DNA from 4 places in the Promicromonospora sp. NPDC050249 genome. Region 4 is predicted to be linked to each of the others. Evidence: riboswitches for the same ligand, from Rfam matches in the RefSeq annotation. Region 4 holds a riboswitch; each other region holds the start of a gene.
The links. Region 4 has a riboswitch for cyclic di-AMP ahead of AB0I32_RS09620 (NlpC/P60 family protein). Riboswitches for the same ligand answer to the same signal wherever they lie in the genome.
Positions count from the first base shown of each region.

Region 1 (4,304 bases), on a different contig from region 4:
ACGAGCAGCACCACGGGGGCCAGGGAGGCGCCCAGCGTGGTCCAGCCCACGATCCGCGGGCCGGAGGCGGAGCGGGGCAGGTAGCGCGAGTAGTCGGCGGCCATGTTGACCCAGCCCAGGCCGAACCCGGTCATCATGAACACGAGACCGCCGATCACCTGCGGGGCGCCGCCAGCGGGGATCGCGGCGACCGTGGCCCAGTCGACGTGGTCGGCCACCAGGATGATGTAGACGACGGTGAGCACGGCGGTCAGGACGGTGATGATCACCTGGAGCCGCATCACGAGGTCGAACCCGAAGACGCCCGCGGCCACCACGATGCCCGCCACGACCACGAGGGCCACGATCTTGGTGACGGTTCCGCCGCCCCAGCCCAGCGCCCCGAGCACGGTCGAGGTCGCGAGCGTGGCCAGGGCCACGAGCACCGTCTCCCAGCCGACGGTGAGGATCCAGGACAGCAGGGAGGGCAGCTTGTTGCCGCGCACCCCGAACGCCGCGCGGGACAGCACCATGGTGGGCGCCGATCCGCGCTTGCCGGCCAAGGAGATGAACCCGCAGAAGAGGAACGACGCCACGATGCCGATCGCGCCGATCACCGTCGCCTGCCAGAACGAGACACCGAAGCCGAGCAGGTAGGAGCCGTAACCGAGCCCGAGCACTGACACGTTGGCCCCGAACCAGGGCCAGAACAGGCTGCGGGGCGAGCCGCGCCGCTCGGACTCGTCGATGGTGTTCAGGGCATTGGTCTCGACCGCCGTGGGGACGCTCATGGTGGCGATCCTGCCACCTGCCGGTGACACGCACGAGGACCCGCACCGTGTCGGTGCGGGTCCTCGTGATCCGGCTCAGTCTCTATCTATGTCGGCTGAGCCTGCGGCTCCGCTGCGGGCGCGTGCCTCGTTCCTCGGCCCGCACCCTCCGCTGCGCCTCCGGCTCAGCCGACGCGGATGAAGGTCGGGCTGTTCTGCCAGATCTCCGTGTAGCGCACGGTCTGGCCGGGGACCGGCGCCTCGACCTGCATGCCGTCGCCCGCGTAGATGGCGACGTGGCCGGGGCTCCAGATGAGGTCGCCCGGCTGGGCCTCGGCCTGCGAGACCGGCGTGCCGGCGTAGCGCTGCTCCGCGGAGGAGTGCGGCAGGTTGATGCCGATCTGCGCGTAGACGTACGACGTGAACCCGGAGCAGTCGAACCCGGCGGGCGTCGAGCCGGCCCAGACGTACGGCACACCGAGGTACTGCATGGCGATCGCGACGATCTCGGACCCGCCGGCGGAGGCCGGGACGGCCTCCTCGACGGGGGCGGCGGTCTCGACGACCTCCTCGACGACCTCCTCGACGACCGGCTCCGGCTCGGGGGCGGGGGTCACCTCGATGGTGCCCGTCTCCAGCGTGAACTTGCTGTCGGCCGCTACCTGCACGGCGGGTGCGGTGTTCACGGCCTCGACCACCGCGGCCCCGGTGACCGAGCCCTGCGACGTCTTGTTCAGGATGTCGAGCTCGGCGGTGGACGGGCTGTTGTCGGCCACCGGCGCGGCGTCCGCGGGAACGCTGAGCAGGGAGACAGCCAGGCCGGAACCGGCGACGACGAGCGCCCCGCGGCGGGCGGCACCTGAGATGCCCCGGGCCGCGGCACGGGAGAGGGGAGTCAGCGGCGTGATCGGTCTGCGGGCAGCACGGTGGCGCCCAGGCGTGCGAGTGGTCAAGAGCTTCTCCTGACGCCTACGAGGTGAGCTGTCGGATTCGGATCGGAGAATGACCCGGCCGCGTACTACCTGTGCGGCTTCACCCCAAGGACACCGTCTCGGTGCCCGCTTACGTGGTTCCCCCGTCCCTGTCTTTGTTCTGTGCAGTCTCGGGGCGGTGACAGGGCTCGGCGCCCACCTCGAGTGCCCGCGGACTTCCCGCGAACCGGAGCGACGCTAACCCCGTCCGGCCGAGAAGTCACAATCGCATCACGGCTCACGGGGTAGTTCGCGTCCTACTTGACCCGAATTGTCCCTATGAGGTAGGTCACTCCGCGGCGGGCGGAACGTTGTGATTCCGGGCGAACAGGTTGCTCGGGTCGTATTTCCGCTTCACCGCTGCAAGTCGCTCATAGGTTTTTGCCGGATAGACCGCCGCGACGTCGTCCGCGGTGGTCGTCCCGAGGAAGTTCGAGTACGCGCCGTCGACGTGCGGGGCGAGCCTCGCCCAGATCGCCGCGAGGCCAGGGCGAGCGGCCTCGATCACGGGCTTCGGGCCGCCGGCCACCGTCGCGACCAGCAGTTCCGCACCGCGGTGCGCGTACGCCGTCGCGTCGTCGGGGACCCGCGACACCGCGCCGCCGACGCTGCGGATCGCAATCGACGGCGAACCCGCCGACGTGCCGACCTCGGCGAGGATCCGCAGCGCGTCGGGCACCGACTCCCGCTCGACGAAGCCGCTGTGGCCCAGCAGCTCGAGACCCGGCGGCAGTGCGGCGCCCTCCACGAGGATGTCGGCGTAGGCGTGCGGCGCGACGTCGTCCTCCAGCACCGTCCCGAGCCGGCGGATCGGGTCGAGTGCCCTGGCCGCGAGCTCCGGGTCGTCGCCGTCGAACGCCACGTGGATCTCGAGGGGTGCCTCCGGGCCGCCCGCGAACGGGTTGGCCAGGTTCGCGATCGAGGTGAGCTCTTCCGGCGCCGTGCGGAGGTGGTCCGCCCACCCCTGGAGCACGACGGCGGTCTCCGCGACGGGGAACGTGATCTTCCCGAAGAAGACGTCCGTCGTCGGGTGCGCCACGAACTCGAAGGAGGTCACGACACCGAGGTTGCCGCCGCCCCCGCGGATCGCCCAGAACAGCTCGGGGTTCTCGTCGGCGCTCGCGGGCACGACCGCGCCGTCGGCGGTCACCAGCCGCGCGGCCACCAGGTGGTCGAGGGTCAGTCCGTGCTTGCGGACCTTCCAGCCGATGCCGCCGCTCAGGGTCAGCCCGCCGACCCCGACGCTCTTGGTGTCACCGGAGGAGATCGCGAGGCCGTGCGGCGCCAGGGCGTCGGCCACCTGGCCCCAGGTCGCGCCGCCGCCGATCCGGACGAGGTGGCGGTCCTCGTCGATCACCTCGACGTCGGCGAGCCCGCTCAGGTCGATCACGATGCCGCCGTCGTTGGTGCCGAAGCCGGGAAAGCTGTGGCCGCCGCCGCGCACGGAGAGGGCCAGGCCCGACCCGGCGGCGAACTGGACCGCCGCCTGCACGTCGCCGACCGTCTTGGGGCGCAGGACGAAGGCCGGGCTGCCCGCGACCAGCTTCGCGCGGCTCACCGCCTCGTACTCGGCCGCTCCCGGCTCGATGACGTCGCCGCCGAAGTCACGGCGGAGGTTCTCGATCGCTGAGGTCATGGGATTCCTTCCACAGGGGGTGCGTGGTGCACCCGATGTGGAAGAGACTCCCCAGCTCCGAGAGATGTGACCGCGAGGGGTGTGGCGCCCGCCACACCGACGTCGGGCGGAGCCCGACTCCGCCAAAGGTCGTAGGCCAAGTGCGTGCTCGCGGGCGATGTGCCGCCACCGCCCGCCCGACAGGCTGGTGTCGTCCGGAAGAAAGCCTCCGGACCAGCCCGAACACCCGCCGAGCGCGAGGAGCGCGACGATGTTCCCGTCCTATGAGCTACCCACCGAGCGGCCCGGCCGCGTGCGCACCCTGGCGGCGCTCGCCGCCCTGGGGACGCTCGCTATGACCCTGGTCGCCGGGGTCCCGGCGTCCGCCGCGACCGCCTCCGACCCGACACCGCCCCCGCCCGTCTCCGCCCCCGCGGGCGAGCATCCTCTCGAGCAGTCGGACGTCGACGCCTGGCTCGACGGTCTGCTGCCCGCCGCGCTGGAGAACGCCGGCATCGCCGGCGGCGTCGTCACGGTGGTCGACGACGGCAAGGTCCTCACCACCCGCGGCTACGGCTACGCCGACACGGGCACGACGGGCGGCGAGGCGGTCCCGGTCGACCCGGAGAGCACGCTGTTCCGCCCGGGTTCGGTCTCCAAGCTGTTCACCGCCACCGCCGCCATGCAGCTGGTCGAGAGCGGCGACGTCGACCTCGACACCGACATCGCGGAGTACCTCGACTTCGACGTCCCGCGGTCCTTCGACGGGCCGATCACCATGCGCCACCTGCTCACGCACACCGCGGGCTTCGAGGAGCGGCTCAGCGGCCTCATCGGCTCGGGCGACGTGTCGCCCGTCCTCCGGGACGAGCTGGCGGAGGACCCGCCGGAGCAGGTCTACGAGCCCGGCACCGTCCCCGCCTACTCGAACTACGGCAACTCGCTGGCCGGCTACATCGTCGAGCACGT
Region 1 covers NZ_JBFAKY010000050.1:7,028-11,331, forward strand. The annotation lists gene AB0I32_RS25380 (cytosine permease) at 1-770, opposite strand, end outside; gene AB0I32_RS25385 (NlpC/P60 family protein) at 935-1,702, opposite strand; cyclic di-AMP (ydaO/yuaA leader) riboswitch at 1,702-1,885, opposite strand; gene AB0I32_RS25390 (FAD-binding oxidoreductase) at 2,010-3,356, opposite strand; gene AB0I32_RS25395 (serine hydrolase domain-containing protein) at 3,607-4,304, shown strand, end outside.
Region 1: it holds a riboswitch for cyclic di-AMP, as region 4 does, so the genes downstream of both, AB0I32_RS25385 (NlpC/P60 family protein) here and AB0I32_RS09620 (NlpC/P60 family protein) in region 4, are expected to answer to the same signal.

Region 2 (4,304 bases), on a different contig from region 4:
CACGGCGATGGACGGCGTGGCGACCTGCGTCCTCCTGGCCGCCGCGGAGGCGGCCTCGAAATAGAACCACCGCGAAGGAGAACGACGGCGAAGGAGAACCCCAGCGAGCGGCAACCCGCTTCGCTGGGGTTCTCCTTCGCCGCAGTTCTACTTCGGCGGTGCGGCGTGGTCAGTCCGTGCAGTGCTTGTTGACCACGAGCACCGGGCATGCCGCGTGGTGCAGCACCGCCTGGCTCGTGGAGCCCAGCAGCAGCCCGCGGAACCCGCCTCGGCCGCGTGACCCCAGAACCACCAGGTCCGACGCCGTCGAGAACTCCGTCAGCAGCTCCGCGCCGGTACCGTCCAGCACGATCCGCCGGATCCGCAGGCCGGGGTTCTGTGCCTCGTACTTGTCGACCAGGACGTCCATGCCGGCCCCGATGTCGGCGAGCACCTGCTCACGGTCGATGTTGGACGGCAGCCACGCGAGCATCCCGCTGTTCCCCACGGGCACGCCGGTGACGGCGGTCAGCTCCGCCCCCCACGCGTTCGCCTGCAGGATCGCGTGCTGCAGCGCCCGCTCGGCCTGCGGCGACCCGTCCACGCCGACGACGATCCGGCGCACCTCCCGGATCTCGGCCGCCCCTGGCGCCGTCGTGCTCGTCTCGGCGTCCGCTCCCGACGCGGAGCCCTGCACGGTCCAGGAGACACCCCTGTTCGCCTCGGCGCGCAACGGGACCACGACGACGGGGCACCGCGCGTGCGCGGGCAGCGCGGACGACACGGTGCCCAGCAGCCGCTCGGTGAACCCGCCACGGCCGCGCGTACCGACGACGGCCAGCCCGTAGTCGCCGGACAGCTCCACGAGCACGCCCGCGGCGTCGCCGGTCGCGACCTCGGTCGTGGCGCGCACCCCGGCGTCCGCCACGCGCGCCTCCGCCTCGGTGAGGACCGACTTGGCACCCTCCTGGATGGTCGTGTCGTCGAGGGCGGCGTATCCGCCGTCGAGCGACGCGGCCGTGAAGGACGGCAGCGAATAGCTGCAGACGATGTGCAGCGCCCAGCCCACGCGGTGCGCGTAGGCGGTGGCCCAGTCCAGCGCGTGCAGGCTCGCGGCCGACCCGTCCACCCCGACCAGCACGACCTCGGATCGCGTCATCGCAAGACCTCTCTTCGCCCAAGCACCATTGCACTCCAACGCTACCGGCGGCACGCGCGTTATGGGTAACCAGAGGCAAAAAGACTGCAGAACGAAGGCAAAGCAGAGATCCGCGAAGTAGAGCGCCTGTCCGGGTCTCCCTGGTGACACCAGGGAATTTCGGACAGGCGCTCTACTTCGCGGATCTCTGCGGTGCGGTACTACGCGGCTGGGATCAGCCCAGGCGGATGAACGTGGGGTTCGACTGCCAGATGGTGCGGAAGTCGACGACGGTGCCCGGCTTGGACGCGTCGATCATCGTGTTGCCACCGGCGTAGATCGAGACGTGCCCGGGGGTCCACATCAGGTCGCCCGGCTGAGCCTCGGACGCCGGCACCTGGGTGCCGTAGCTGGCCTGCGACGACGACGAGTGCGGCAGGTTGATGCCGAGCTGCCCGTAGACGTACTTGGTGAAGCCGGAGCAGTCCATACCGCTCGGGCTGGAGCCACCGGAGACGTACGGCACGCCGATGTAGCGGCTCGCGATCGAGATCACGGAGTTGCCGATCGCCGACGCGGGGATGTCGACCGAGCTGGAGACGGCGCTGGCGGCTGCCTCGGCGGCCTCAGCAGCCTCGGCGGCGGCAGCCTCAGCCGCCTCCTCCGCCTCGTTCGCGGCGAGCTCTGCCTGGTAGTCCTCGTTCTCGGCGGCCGAGACCACGGAGACCGCGGACTTCTCGACGTTGAGCTCTGCGTCGGGTGCGACCGACACGACGGGTGCGTTCGACAGCGCCTCACGGGCCTGCGTCGCCAGCGCGTTGAGGTCGACCGAGTTCATCTTCGCGTGGCCGGTCTCCACCGGAGCCGCCTGAGCGACCAGCGCGCCACCGAAGGTCGAGACGAGGAGCGCGCCACCAGCGGCTGCGACCGCGGTGCGGCGGCCTACTGCGGCGTTCTGAGCAAGTTCGGTGAACGGAGTCACTGGTCGTCGCGCAGCCCGATGGCGAGCGCGAGTCGTACGTGCAGTCACGTAGTACCTCTCCTTGAACGCCTTCGAGGTCAGCTGTCGGGTTCGGGTGGGAGAAATCACCCGGCCGAGCATCCCGAAGGAATACCCAGCTTCACCCCGAGGACGCACCCTGGCGCCCATTGGTGGGTCCCCCGCCTCTGTCATGCGGTCGTCTTGGGGCCCCGGCCGGTGACAGAGTTCGGCGTCCGTCCGAGGACCCCCACGAATAACTCCGTGGGAGCGGTCCGAACGTACCGGACCTCACCCTCGATGTCACGTTCCGGCAACGACTGCCAGGGCGTGTCGCACGAGGGGTTTCGCTTTTCAGACAAAGGGGACGTCAATCCGACGACAGCTGGACGACCGAGAGGCCCGCGAGGGGTCCGATCAGACCGTCGCGACGAAGAGGTGGCGGGCCACGTCCTCGCCGAGCTCGAGCGCCGTACCCGCGCCGTCGACGGCCACCGTGAAGGTCCCGCCGCTGTGCTCAGCCGTGATGCGGGAGCCGGGCACCAGGCCGGCCTCGGACAGGCGAGCGAGCAGCTCGATGTCCGTCTGCAGCGGCTCCGCGATGCGGGTGAGCGACGCCGCGAGCGGCTCGCCCTTGACGCCCTTCTTCGCCGCCGCCTCGAACGCGGCGGGCAACGAGATCACACCGGTCAGGAACGGCACGTCGGTGTATTCCTCGCCGAGCTCCGACAGCCCGGGGATCGGGTTGCCGTACGGGTCGTGGTGCGGGTGGTCGAGCAGGCCGACAAGGCGCTTCTCCACCAGGTCGCTCATCACGTGCTCCCAGCGGCAGGCCTCGACGTGCACGTGCTCCCAGTCGAGCTTGATGACGTCGGTCAGCAGCCGCTCCGCGAGGCGGTGCTTGCGCATCACGCGCATCGCCTTGTCGTGTCCCAGCTCCGTAAGCTCGAGGTGCCGGTCGCCCGTCACGATCACGAGGCCGTCGCGCTCCATGCGGGCGACGGTCTGCGACACCGTCGGTCCGGAGTGCCCCAGCCGTTCCGCGATGCGCGCACGCAGGGGCGTGATGCCCTCCTCGTCGAGCTCGTAGATCGTCTTGAGATACATCTCGGTGGTGTCGATCAGATCCGTCACGTCAGCTCCCGTCATGCGCACAGCCGCCCAGTCGCCCTGGACACGTGCGGCCCGGGCGTCGGCCCAGGTTCTAGTCTAGTTCTGTGCCACTGACAATCCCGCCACACCTGCTGCCCGCCGACGGCCGATTCGGCTCCGGCCCCTCCAAGGTGCGCCCGGAACAGGTGGATCATCTCGTCGCGAACGCGCACGTGCTCGGCACGTCACACCGGCGGGCGCCCGTGAAGAACCTGGTGCACCGTATTCGTGAGGGTGTCACGGAGCTGCTCGGCGCGCCCGACGGCTACGAGGTGGCGCTCGGCAACGGCGGGGCCACGGCGTTCTGGGACGTCGCCACGCTGTGCCTCGTGGAGCGCAAGGTGCAGCACGCCGCGTTCGGCGAGTTCGGCGGCAAGTTCGCCGCCGCAACGGCGCGCGCCCCGTTCCTCGAGCCCTCCCAGGTGATCTCGGTGGAGCCGGGCGCCGTCGCCTACCTCGAGCCCGCCGACGACGTCGACACGTACGCCACCCCGCACAACGAGACCTCCACAGGCGCGATGGCGCCGGTGCTGCGCCCGTCGGGGCCGGACGGCGCCGTCGTGCTCACCGACGCGACGTCCGGGGCCGGGGCCCTGCCCGTCGACCTGAGCCAGACCGACGCCTACTACTTCGCCCCGCAGAAGGCCTTCGCCGCGGACGGCGGCCTGTGGCTCGCCGTCCTGTCCCCCGCGGCCGTCGAGCGGGCCGCACGCGTCGAGGGCTCGGGCCGCTGGGTGCCGGAGATCCTGTCGCTCACGACCGCGATCGAGAACTCGCGCCAGGACCAGACGCTCAACACGCCGGCCGTCGCGACGCTGCTGCTCCTGGCCGACCAGGTCGAGTGGCTGATCGACCAGGGCGGGCTCGAGTGGTCCGCGAAGCGCTGCGCGACCTCCGCCGAGATCCTCTACTCCTGGGCCGAGTCGCGGGAGTGGGCGACGCCGTTCGTCGCGCGCCCCGAGGAGCGATCCGCTGTGGTCGGCACCATCGACCTCGCCGAGGAGATCGACGCGGGACGGGTGATCTCCGAGCTGGCCGCCAACGGCGTGCAGGACG
Region 2 covers NZ_JBFAKY010000024.1:63,114-67,417, forward strand. The annotation lists gene AB0I32_RS19245 (aminotransferase class I/II-fold pyridoxal phosphate-dependent enzyme) at 1-64, shown strand, start outside; gene AB0I32_RS19250 (universal stress protein) at 170-1,138, opposite strand; gene AB0I32_RS19255 (NlpC/P60 family protein) at 1,353-2,099, opposite strand; cyclic di-AMP (ydaO/yuaA leader) riboswitch at 2,150-2,341, opposite strand; gene AB0I32_RS19260 (metal-dependent transcriptional regulator) at 2,514-3,230, opposite strand; gene serC (phosphoserine transaminase) at 3,314-4,304, shown strand, end outside.
Region 2: it holds a riboswitch for cyclic di-AMP, as region 4 does, so the genes downstream of both, AB0I32_RS19255 (NlpC/P60 family protein) here and AB0I32_RS09620 (NlpC/P60 family protein) in region 4, are expected to answer to the same signal.

Region 3 (4,304 bases), on a different contig from region 4:
CCCTACTGACCTGCTCAGCGCCTGTCCGGCTTCCGCACGGGGTAGACCGTGCGGAAGCCGGACAGGCGCTCTACCTCGCGGATCGGGTCAGTACGCGACCGCTGCGGCCGCGTCGACGATGCCGTACCCGTACAGCGGGGTCCACACACCGACGAGGCCCAGGAGCGGGTCGCGCGCGGTGCCGAGGATCGCGCTCTCGACCTCTGCCATCGTCCGGCCCTGGCCGTACAGCAGTGCCGCGACCCCTGCCACGTGCGGCGTCGCCATCGACGTGCCCGCGTAGGCGTCGTAGCTGCCGCCTGCGCACGTGTCCGAGCCGGTGCCAACGGGCACCGTGGACCAGACGTCGCCGTCGCACCCGTTCAGGCCGCCCGCCCCGCCGGGCGCCGAGACGCTCTTCAGGTCGAGCTTGATCGGGAGCTCCGAGTAGTAGGCATGGAGGCGGGCCGAGTCCGTTGCCCCCACGCAGATCGCCGAGCTGGTGAACGCCGGGTCGGTGCACAGCGGCGTCGACGAGTTGCCTGCCGCCGCGACCGTGAGCACCCCGCGCTCACGGGCGTACGCGATGGCGTCGCGCATCAGGGTGTCGACGCCGATGATCGTCAGCAGCTGCCCGCCAGGGGCGGAGCCCAGCGAGAGGTTGATGACGTCGGCGCCGTTGTCGGCGGCCCACCGGATGCCGTCCGCGATGTCCTGGGACGAGCCAGAGCCCCCCTCGAGGACCTTGACCGGGAGGACCTTGGCGCCGGGGGCCACACCCGCGACGCCTATGCCGTTGTCGGCCGCGGCGGCGACGATGCCTGCCACGTGCGTGCCGTGCTCGTCCCCGTCGTTCTGGCCGTCGGGGCCCCTGAAGTCCCCCTCACCGCACGGGCGCACGTCCGCACAGCCGGAGAAGGTGGCGCCCGGCAGGAGCTGGCCGGCGAGGTCCGGCTGGTCGAAGTCGACGCCTGTGTCGACGACGGCCACCACCGCGCCCTCGCCGGTACCGGCCGACCAGGCGGCCTCGGCGTTGATCTGGTCCAGGCCCCACTGCTTGTCCCGCAGGGGGTCGTTGGTGGCGGCCTGCGCACCGGGTGCCACGGCGACGAGCACCGCCACGACGAGTGCCGCGGAGGTGGCGACGCCGGCGAATGGCTTCCTGTTCATATGTGCCCCCGTTGTTCGCTCGTGGGCCGGATACCTACGAACTAGGACAAAACTATGGGGACCGGACAAGCGTCGAACAGGCCCTGCGACGCACGGCGGGTGAAATTTACATGATCGCAATCAGTGCGGGCTGCCGCCTCAGGCCCACGCCCCGGAGAGCTCACCCTCGTCCGCCGCTTGCCGGGAGAGCCGGAGCGCTGCGATCGCCGCACCGAGCAGCAGGGCGACCACCCAGGCGCCCAGCTGGTGCCTGTCGGGCACCATCGCCGCCGAGGCGAGCTCGTGCGCCACGATCGCCGCCGCGGACAGCGGGTCCTCCGTGAGCGCGGAGCCCGGCCAGATGTTCTCCTGCACGGCCAGGAGGGCCGGCCCGGCCGCTTGCAGCACCCACACGATGCCCGCGGTCGGCAGCCAGCCGAGCAGCTCGATCGGTCGGCTGTCCACCGCCAGGCCGAACGCGATACCGAGCGCCACGGCGAAGGTCCACCACGTGCCGGTGGGAGACACCAGGTTGCCCGGCACCAGACCCCACAGCCAGCCGTCCAGGAGCACGACAGGCAGGGCGAGCGCGGGCCCGCGCAGGGCGGCCGGGCCCAGGGCCGTCAGGAGGCCGGCGGCCAGCCCTACGACCCCGGCAGCCACCGTGACGACCAGCATCCCGAGCGGCGCCGCGTCACCCGGAGCACTGCCGCGAAGCGCGAGCAGGCACGAGGCACCGCCCGCCACGGACATGGCGAGCAAGGTGCCCGTCGTCGCGGCAGCCGCGCCCGCCCTCGCCGAGGCCGGGATGCCCGCCGTGAGACCACCGAGGAGCCCCCCGATCAGCGCCATGACGACCAGGCCGACCACCGCGTCGTCGGTGGTGATCGGGATGGGCAGGAATTCGGCAGAGCGCACCACCGAGGCCTCGGTAAGGCCTATGACCTCGTACAACGCCTGCAGGAGCCACGGCAGAAACCCGCACACCCACCAGACGACGGCACTGATGGGAAGCACCCACCAGGCGGAGACGCGATATGCGCTTTCACCCATGCCGCCGAACGGTAGCCGATGTATGTGATGTCGGTCATAGCCCATGAAGACCGGAACGGCGCAAATCTGCGCCTTCGGCGGGTGAGACCGGAATGCGTAACCCGATCGTGACTTTTCTGGGGAAGGTGTGTACTTTGACTTCTGCCCCACCACATCGGTGGGGCCGTGAGCCGGACGCCGAATCCTGTCACCGGTTCATGACCAGACGTTCGAGACAGGAGCGGGGGACCCACCTTCCCGGGCGACAGCACCATCGTCGCCCTCGGGGTGAAGCCGGACGGAACCCCCCAGTAGCCGTGCGGCCGGGTGTGTACTCCTACCCGAACCCGACAGCTGACCTCGCAGGCGGTACAGGAGACATTTAGGTGACGAACTCCCTTCGCGGACGGCATCGTGACAGCCGGCCGGCCATGACACCGCTGAGCATCCTCGCTCGTACCGCCACAGAGAACGCAGGCACCGTAGCCCGCCGAGGAGCCATCGCCGCAGCAGCCGGTGGCGTCCTGATCTCGACCATCGCGACCACGGCCCACGCGGCCCCCGCCATGGACCTGAAGACCGACGTGAAGTCCGCCAAGCTGAACACGGTCGACCTGCGCTCCCTCACCGCGGTGGCCAAGCAGGCAGTTGCCGGGGCCCCCACGGTCACCGTCCCGTCCGACGCGAAGATGCCGATCGAGATGGAAGCCCTTGGCACCTCCTCGGGCGCCGACGGCAAGAAGGGCGGCGGTCCCGCCGTTGTCTCTGTCGACGCGCCGGACCCCGTCCCGGTCGGCGAGCAGGCCATCAACGTCGCGTTCAACTACCTCGGCATCACGTACGTGCTGGGCGGTAACTCGCCGGCCGAGGGCATGGACTGCTCCGGCCTCATCCAGTACGTGTACGCGCAGCTCGGCGTGAACCTGCCGCACTCGTCCGGCGCGATGCTCAGCTCCGGCTACCAGGTCACCTACCCGGAGCCCGGCGACATCGTCTGGACGCCCGGCCACGTGGCCCTGTACGCGGGCGACGGCATGATCATCGAGGCGTGGGCCGCCGGCATGCCGGTGCGCTACACCGAGATGTGGCAGAACAGCCCGACGTTCATCCGCGTCGTCTGAGCCGAAGGTGCAGCGCAGGGTGCGGGCCGAGGAACGAGGCACGCGCCCGGAGCGGGAACGCAGGCTCAGGCGACACAGATAGAGCCTGAGCTATCGCAGCACATCGACCGCAGTACATCGTGAGGCGTCGCCTCCGCGCCGGGTTTCCGCCCGACGCCGGAGGCGGCGCCTCTCGCGTGTCCGGGGTCGCTCACTCCGGCCAGTCGCAGTAGTCCGCGACGAAGGAGAAGAAGTCGGAGCGTGCGGTGTCTGGCATCGGCACGTAGACAGGCTCCTGCGGGACGCCGCCGACGCGTGCGGACACCGGCAGGAACGTGCCCCGCTTGTCCTCGGCCACCGCATGGACGTCGCAGCGGGCGGGCACCACCGCCAGGACCACCTCGCCGGATCCTTGTCCCGCCAGGTCCTGGCCGGCCCAGCCCGAGACGTCGCCACCCGGGTCCGCACTGCTCATCAAGGTCGTCCCGGCGATCCGGTCGAGGGTGACCTCCGGACCGCCGTCGACCCGCTCGATCCGCAGGGTGACCAGGGCGATCAGCTCACCGTCGCGCGTCTCGACGGGGACGTCGGGATCAACGGTGAGGTCAGCGCCGGCCGCAACGGCCGCGGTCGAGCAGTCGACCGCGTGGTTCCGGGCGAGGTGTCCGACGGGATCGCTCACCTCGTCGACGAGGACGTCGGTCGTGGGACCCAGGTCGTCGCCCTCGCCGAGGGCGAGCGTGATCGTGGCGGACGGCGGGGCCGTCGCGGCGCCGTCCTCCGCCGCCGCCAGGTCTGCGCACCTCGCCTCGCCCAGCCCCACGTAGACGGCGCGCGTGGCGCCGGGCCGCAGCACGAGGGTGCGTCCCTCCTTCATGGGATGTGACGGCCCGAACTGCACGGCCCGCAGGGCCCCGGAGAGGAGGGTCAAGGTCTTGTCGGAGTCGTTGGTGACCTCGAGCCGGATCTCCCGCTCGGCGTACTGCTCGCGGCCCTGCGCCACCTCGACGCTCAGCTGAGAGGCGACGTCGTCGGGCACCGCTC
Region 3 covers NZ_JBFAKY010000006.1:190,600-194,903, reverse strand. The annotation lists gene AB0I32_RS06965 (NlpC/P60 family protein) at 1-9, shown strand, start outside; gene AB0I32_RS06960 (S8 family serine peptidase) at 88-1,149, opposite strand; gene AB0I32_RS06955 (hypothetical protein) at 1,288-2,181, opposite strand; cyclic di-AMP (ydaO/yuaA leader) riboswitch at 2,347-2,544, shown strand; gene AB0I32_RS06950 (C40 family peptidase) at 2,592-3,281, shown strand; gene AB0I32_RS06945 (hypothetical protein) at 3,472-4,304, opposite strand, start outside.
Region 3: it holds a riboswitch for cyclic di-AMP, as region 4 does, so the genes downstream of both, AB0I32_RS06950 (C40 family peptidase) here and AB0I32_RS09620 (NlpC/P60 family protein) in region 4, are expected to answer to the same signal.

Region 4 (4,304 bases):
CTGCTCGGGAACGGCGCGCTCGCCACGATCGCGGGTGCGACCACGGGCGCGGCCCCGGCGACCGTCGTGGCCCGCGGCAGCCATGAGCACCTCCTGGTGACCGACCCCTCCTACGCCTGGTCGACAACCCAGGAGGGCTGACCATGCGGTTGCTGCCGTACCGGGGCCCTTCCTGGCAGCAACCGCATGGTCGATCGGGCTCGCCGGACGGGTACCGGGCGGAGCGTCAGAGGCGCTTGTCGAACTTCTTCGAGAGCTGCTCGTAGCCCAGCCGCTCGTAGAAGGCGTGCGCACCCGTCCGGCGCACGGCCGACGAGACGGTGGCCCGGACGGCGCCCGCCGCCGTCGCCCATTCCTCGAAGGTCGTGACGAGGGCGCGGCCCGCCCCGGTGCCACGGTTCGACTCGGCGACGACGAGCGCGGTGAGCTCGGCCAGCGGCGCGTCGAGCTCGTAGGGCCAGAAGAGGTGGCCTGCGCCGAACCCGATCACTGCTTCCGCATCGTCTCCGCCCGGGTCGACCGCCAGCCAGGCCACGTCGTTCTCGCTGCCCGCGAGACGGGCGAACCTGGCGGCGACGTCCTCCGCGGTGCTGGGATAACCGAGCTGACCGAGGAGCGGGGCGATCGCAGGGGCGTCGACGGGGAGGGCGCGTCGGATATGCACCGGTCCATCCTAGGCCGTGACCCGGCGTCAGAGTCCGTCAGCCGACGTCGCTCCCGAGCACCGCCATGGCCGCGGCCCGGCCCGGGATACCGCTGACGCCACCGCCGCGGCGGGCTCCGGCGGCCGCCAGGAGAACCCGGGGATGCTCGGTCGCGACGCCCCACGGGCCGGACTCGTCGCCGGCGTCCGGCTCGGCGAACGGCCAGCTGAGGTCGCGGTGGAAGATGTGACCGCCCGGCAGCCCGACCTCGCGCTCCAGGTCGACCGGGGTGCGCACCTCGAGGCACGGGGCACCGTCGGCGTCGAGCGCGAGCACGTCCTCGATCGGCTCGGCCAGCACGGAGTCGAGGGACGCGAGCGTGGCCCGGAGCGCCTGGTCGCGGGCGGCGTCGGGTGCGGCGCGGAAGAGCCGTGCCGGCATGTGCAGCCCGAACAGCGTGATGGTCTGCGCGTCCGTCGCGGCGAGCTCCGGCCCGAGGATGGTCCGGTCGGTGAGCGTGTGGCAGTAGATCTCGCTGGGCGGCAGGTCGGGGATGCGCCCGGCGGCGGCCTGCGCGTGCGCTGCCTGGAGCTGGGTCAGGGACTCGTTGACGTGCAGGGTCCCGCTGAACGCCGCGACGGGGTCGACGTCGTCGCGCAGTCTGGGCAGGCGTGTCAGCAGCATGTTCACCTTGAGCTGGGCGCCCTCGGGATGGTCGGCAGTCGGCGCGGCGTCGCCGCCCAGCAGCCGGTCCAGCTCCGCCGGGGCGCACGCCGCGAGCACGTGCCCGGCAGTGACTCCCTGGGTCCGCCCCTCGGCGTCGGTCCAGGCGACCTCCGCGCCGGAACCGCCGGAGGCCCCGGGATCGACGGCGGTGACCGTCGCCGAGGTGACTATCGTCGCGCCGGCCGCGACCGCGGCGTCGCGCAGGGCGCCCGATACGGCGCCCATGCCGCCCACCGGCACGTCCCAGTCGCCGGTCCCGTTGCCGATGACGTGGTAGAGAAAGCACCGGTTCTGCCGCAGGGACGGCTCGTCGACGTCGGCGAACGTCCCGATCAGGCCGTCGGTGGCCGCTACCCCGCGGACCACGTCGTCGGCGAACGTGCGGCGCAGCACCTCCCCGAGGGGCTCCTCGAAGAGCGCGCGCCAGGCCTCCTCGCCCACCCCGTCGACCACCAGATCCCGGACGACCGACCGCGGGAGCAGGGGTTCGGTGAGCGTCGGCGCGAGCCGGCGGGCCACCTCGGCGGTCATGGCGTAGAAGCGGCCCCAGGCCTCGAAGTCGGCGTCCGAACCGGTGAGCCGCCGGAACGAGGCGCGCGTGGCGCCGTCGTCCTGGCTGTCGACGAGAAGACCGCCGTCGGCAACCGGTGTGTACGAGGACCAGCGGCGGCGCTTCAGCGTGACGGGCAGTCCGAGCTCGTCGACCACCCGGCGAGGCAGGAGCGAGACGAGGTAGGAGTAGCGCGAGAGCCGCGCGTCCACCCCGGCGAACGGGCGGGCCGAGACGGCGGCGCCGCCCACGTGGTCCGCACGTTCGAGGACGAGGACGGACCGGCCACCACGGGCCGCGTAGGCCGCCGCGGTGAGGCCGTTGTGACCCCCGCCCACGACCACGACGTCGTATCTGGAACGCATCGAATCGGTCATGGACGCCATAGTGGCATGGGGCACAGATTGCCAAGAGAGTTCCATCACAGGTCGCTATGTGACCTAATCGTGACATTTGCGCGAGGGGCAGGTACGGTCGATCTCGCCTCTCCAGCAACGGGGAGGTCCAGGTCCGGACGCCGAACCCTGTCACCGGACCTTGGCAGCCAGAACCGTGACAGGGGCGGGGGAACCAAGTAAGCGGGCACGCGAGTGTCCTTGGGGTAAAGCCTCCTTGTGAGGCCGGGTGAATCGCTCTCCCATCCGAACCCGACAGCTCACTTCGTAGGCGTCCGAGGAGATCACTGGTGACCGTACTCACCGACCGCACCCACGACTGGGCGGACGACCAGGCAAACCGTCCCAGCAACCGGGGCAGGCACCGCGCCGACGGCCCCGCGCTCACCCCCTTCACCGCACTGACCCAGACCGCCGCCGAGAATGCTGCCCGGACCGGCGCCATCGCGGTCGTCACGTCCGGCATGCTGGCGTCGGTCTTCACCCAGACCGCCCACACCGCGCCCGCCGAGACGCACACGCAGGCCGCGCTCGCCAACGCGACGCCGGTCAGCAACACCATCAGCAACACGGTCGACAGCACGACCCGCGCCGGGTTCGCCGAGAACCTCGTGACGAAGGTCAAGGTCACCCAGGACGCCGACTTCTACGCCGAGCGCGGACGCGTGTCCGTGACGCCGTACGCCGAGACCAAGGCGGGCATCGCCGAGGCCAAGGCGAAGGCCGAGGCAGAGGCGCGTGCCAAGGCTGAGGCCGAGGCGAGGGCACAGGCCGAGGCCGAGGCAGCGGAAGCCGCAGCAGCGGCCGAGGCAGCCGCCGAGGCGGAGGCAGCTGCCGTCGCCGAGACGGTCGCCGACGCGTCCGGTCTGGGTCAGCAGGCCGTCAACCTCGCACTCGAGTACGTCGGTGTGCCCTACGTGTGGGGCGGAGCCTCCCCCAGCGGCTTCGACTGCTCAGGGCTCATCCAGTACGTCTACGGTCAGCTCGGCATCTCGATCCCCCACAGCTCGAGCGCGATCTCGACCATCGGGTACCAGGTCTCCGCCGCCGCCGCGCAGCCGGGCGACATCGTCTGGACGCCGGGCCACGTCGCCCTCTACGCGGGCAACGGCATGGTCGTCGAGGCCCAGCAGCAGGGCACTCCGGTGCAGTACGGCGAGATGTGGCAGAACAACCCGGTGTTCATCCGGGTGACGGGCTGACGCCTACCCCCACGCCGGACCACAGCTCAGGACCGCGAGGTGTGTCGCGCCAGCCCCTGGCGCGACACACCTCGTTCTCGTCCGGGGCTCGTCCGGGTACATGTCCGGTAACGTCCCGGGCGTGAAGATCCTCGTACCGGACGTGCCCTTCGACCTCGACTTCCCGGCCCTGCTGCCTGACGGCGGAGCCTCCTTCGCACCCGGCGGCACCAGCACCGTCGTCGCCTACGCGATGAACGAGCCGGTCCCCGAGGAGCACACCGACGCCGAGATGCTGGTCACCTGGTCCAGCCCGCCCAAGATCCTCGCCGACGCCGCCCGCCGGCTCCCCCGGCTGCGCTGGGTGCAGACCCTCTCCGCGGGGCCCGACGTCGCGCTGCGCGCCGGGTTCGGGCCCGACGTCGTCATCTCCTCCGGCCAGTCCCTGCACGACGACACCGTCACCGAGCACACCCTGGCGCTGGTCCTCGCGACGGTGCGCCGCATCGACGTCTCCCTCGCCGCACAGCGGGAGCACCACTGGGCCAAGGAGATCGCGTTCGCGCAGAGCGACCCGGTCACCGGCCGCGAGTACACGCTCGACGGCGCCCGCGTGACGATCTGGGGTTTCGGGTCGATCGCACTGCGGCTGGCCCCGCTGCTGACCGCGCTCGGTGCGCGGGTCACGGGCGTCGCCTCGCGTGCGGGCGAACGCTCCGGGTATCCAGTGGTGGGGCCCGACGGCCTGGACGCCCTGCTGGCGGAGACCGACCTGCTCATCTCGCTGCTGCCCGCGATCCCCACCACG
Region 4 covers NZ_JBFAKY010000009.1:76,003-80,306, forward strand. The annotation lists gene cydC (thiol reductant ABC exporter subunit CydC) at 1-141, shown strand, start outside; gene AB0I32_RS09610 (GNAT family N-acetyltransferase) at 227-664, opposite strand; gene AB0I32_RS09615 (NAD(P)/FAD-dependent oxidoreductase) at 702-2,285, opposite strand; cyclic di-AMP (ydaO/yuaA leader) riboswitch at 2,426-2,605, shown strand; gene AB0I32_RS09620 (NlpC/P60 family protein) at 2,606-3,517, shown strand; gene AB0I32_RS09625 (phosphoglycerate dehydrogenase) at 3,639-4,304, shown strand, end outside.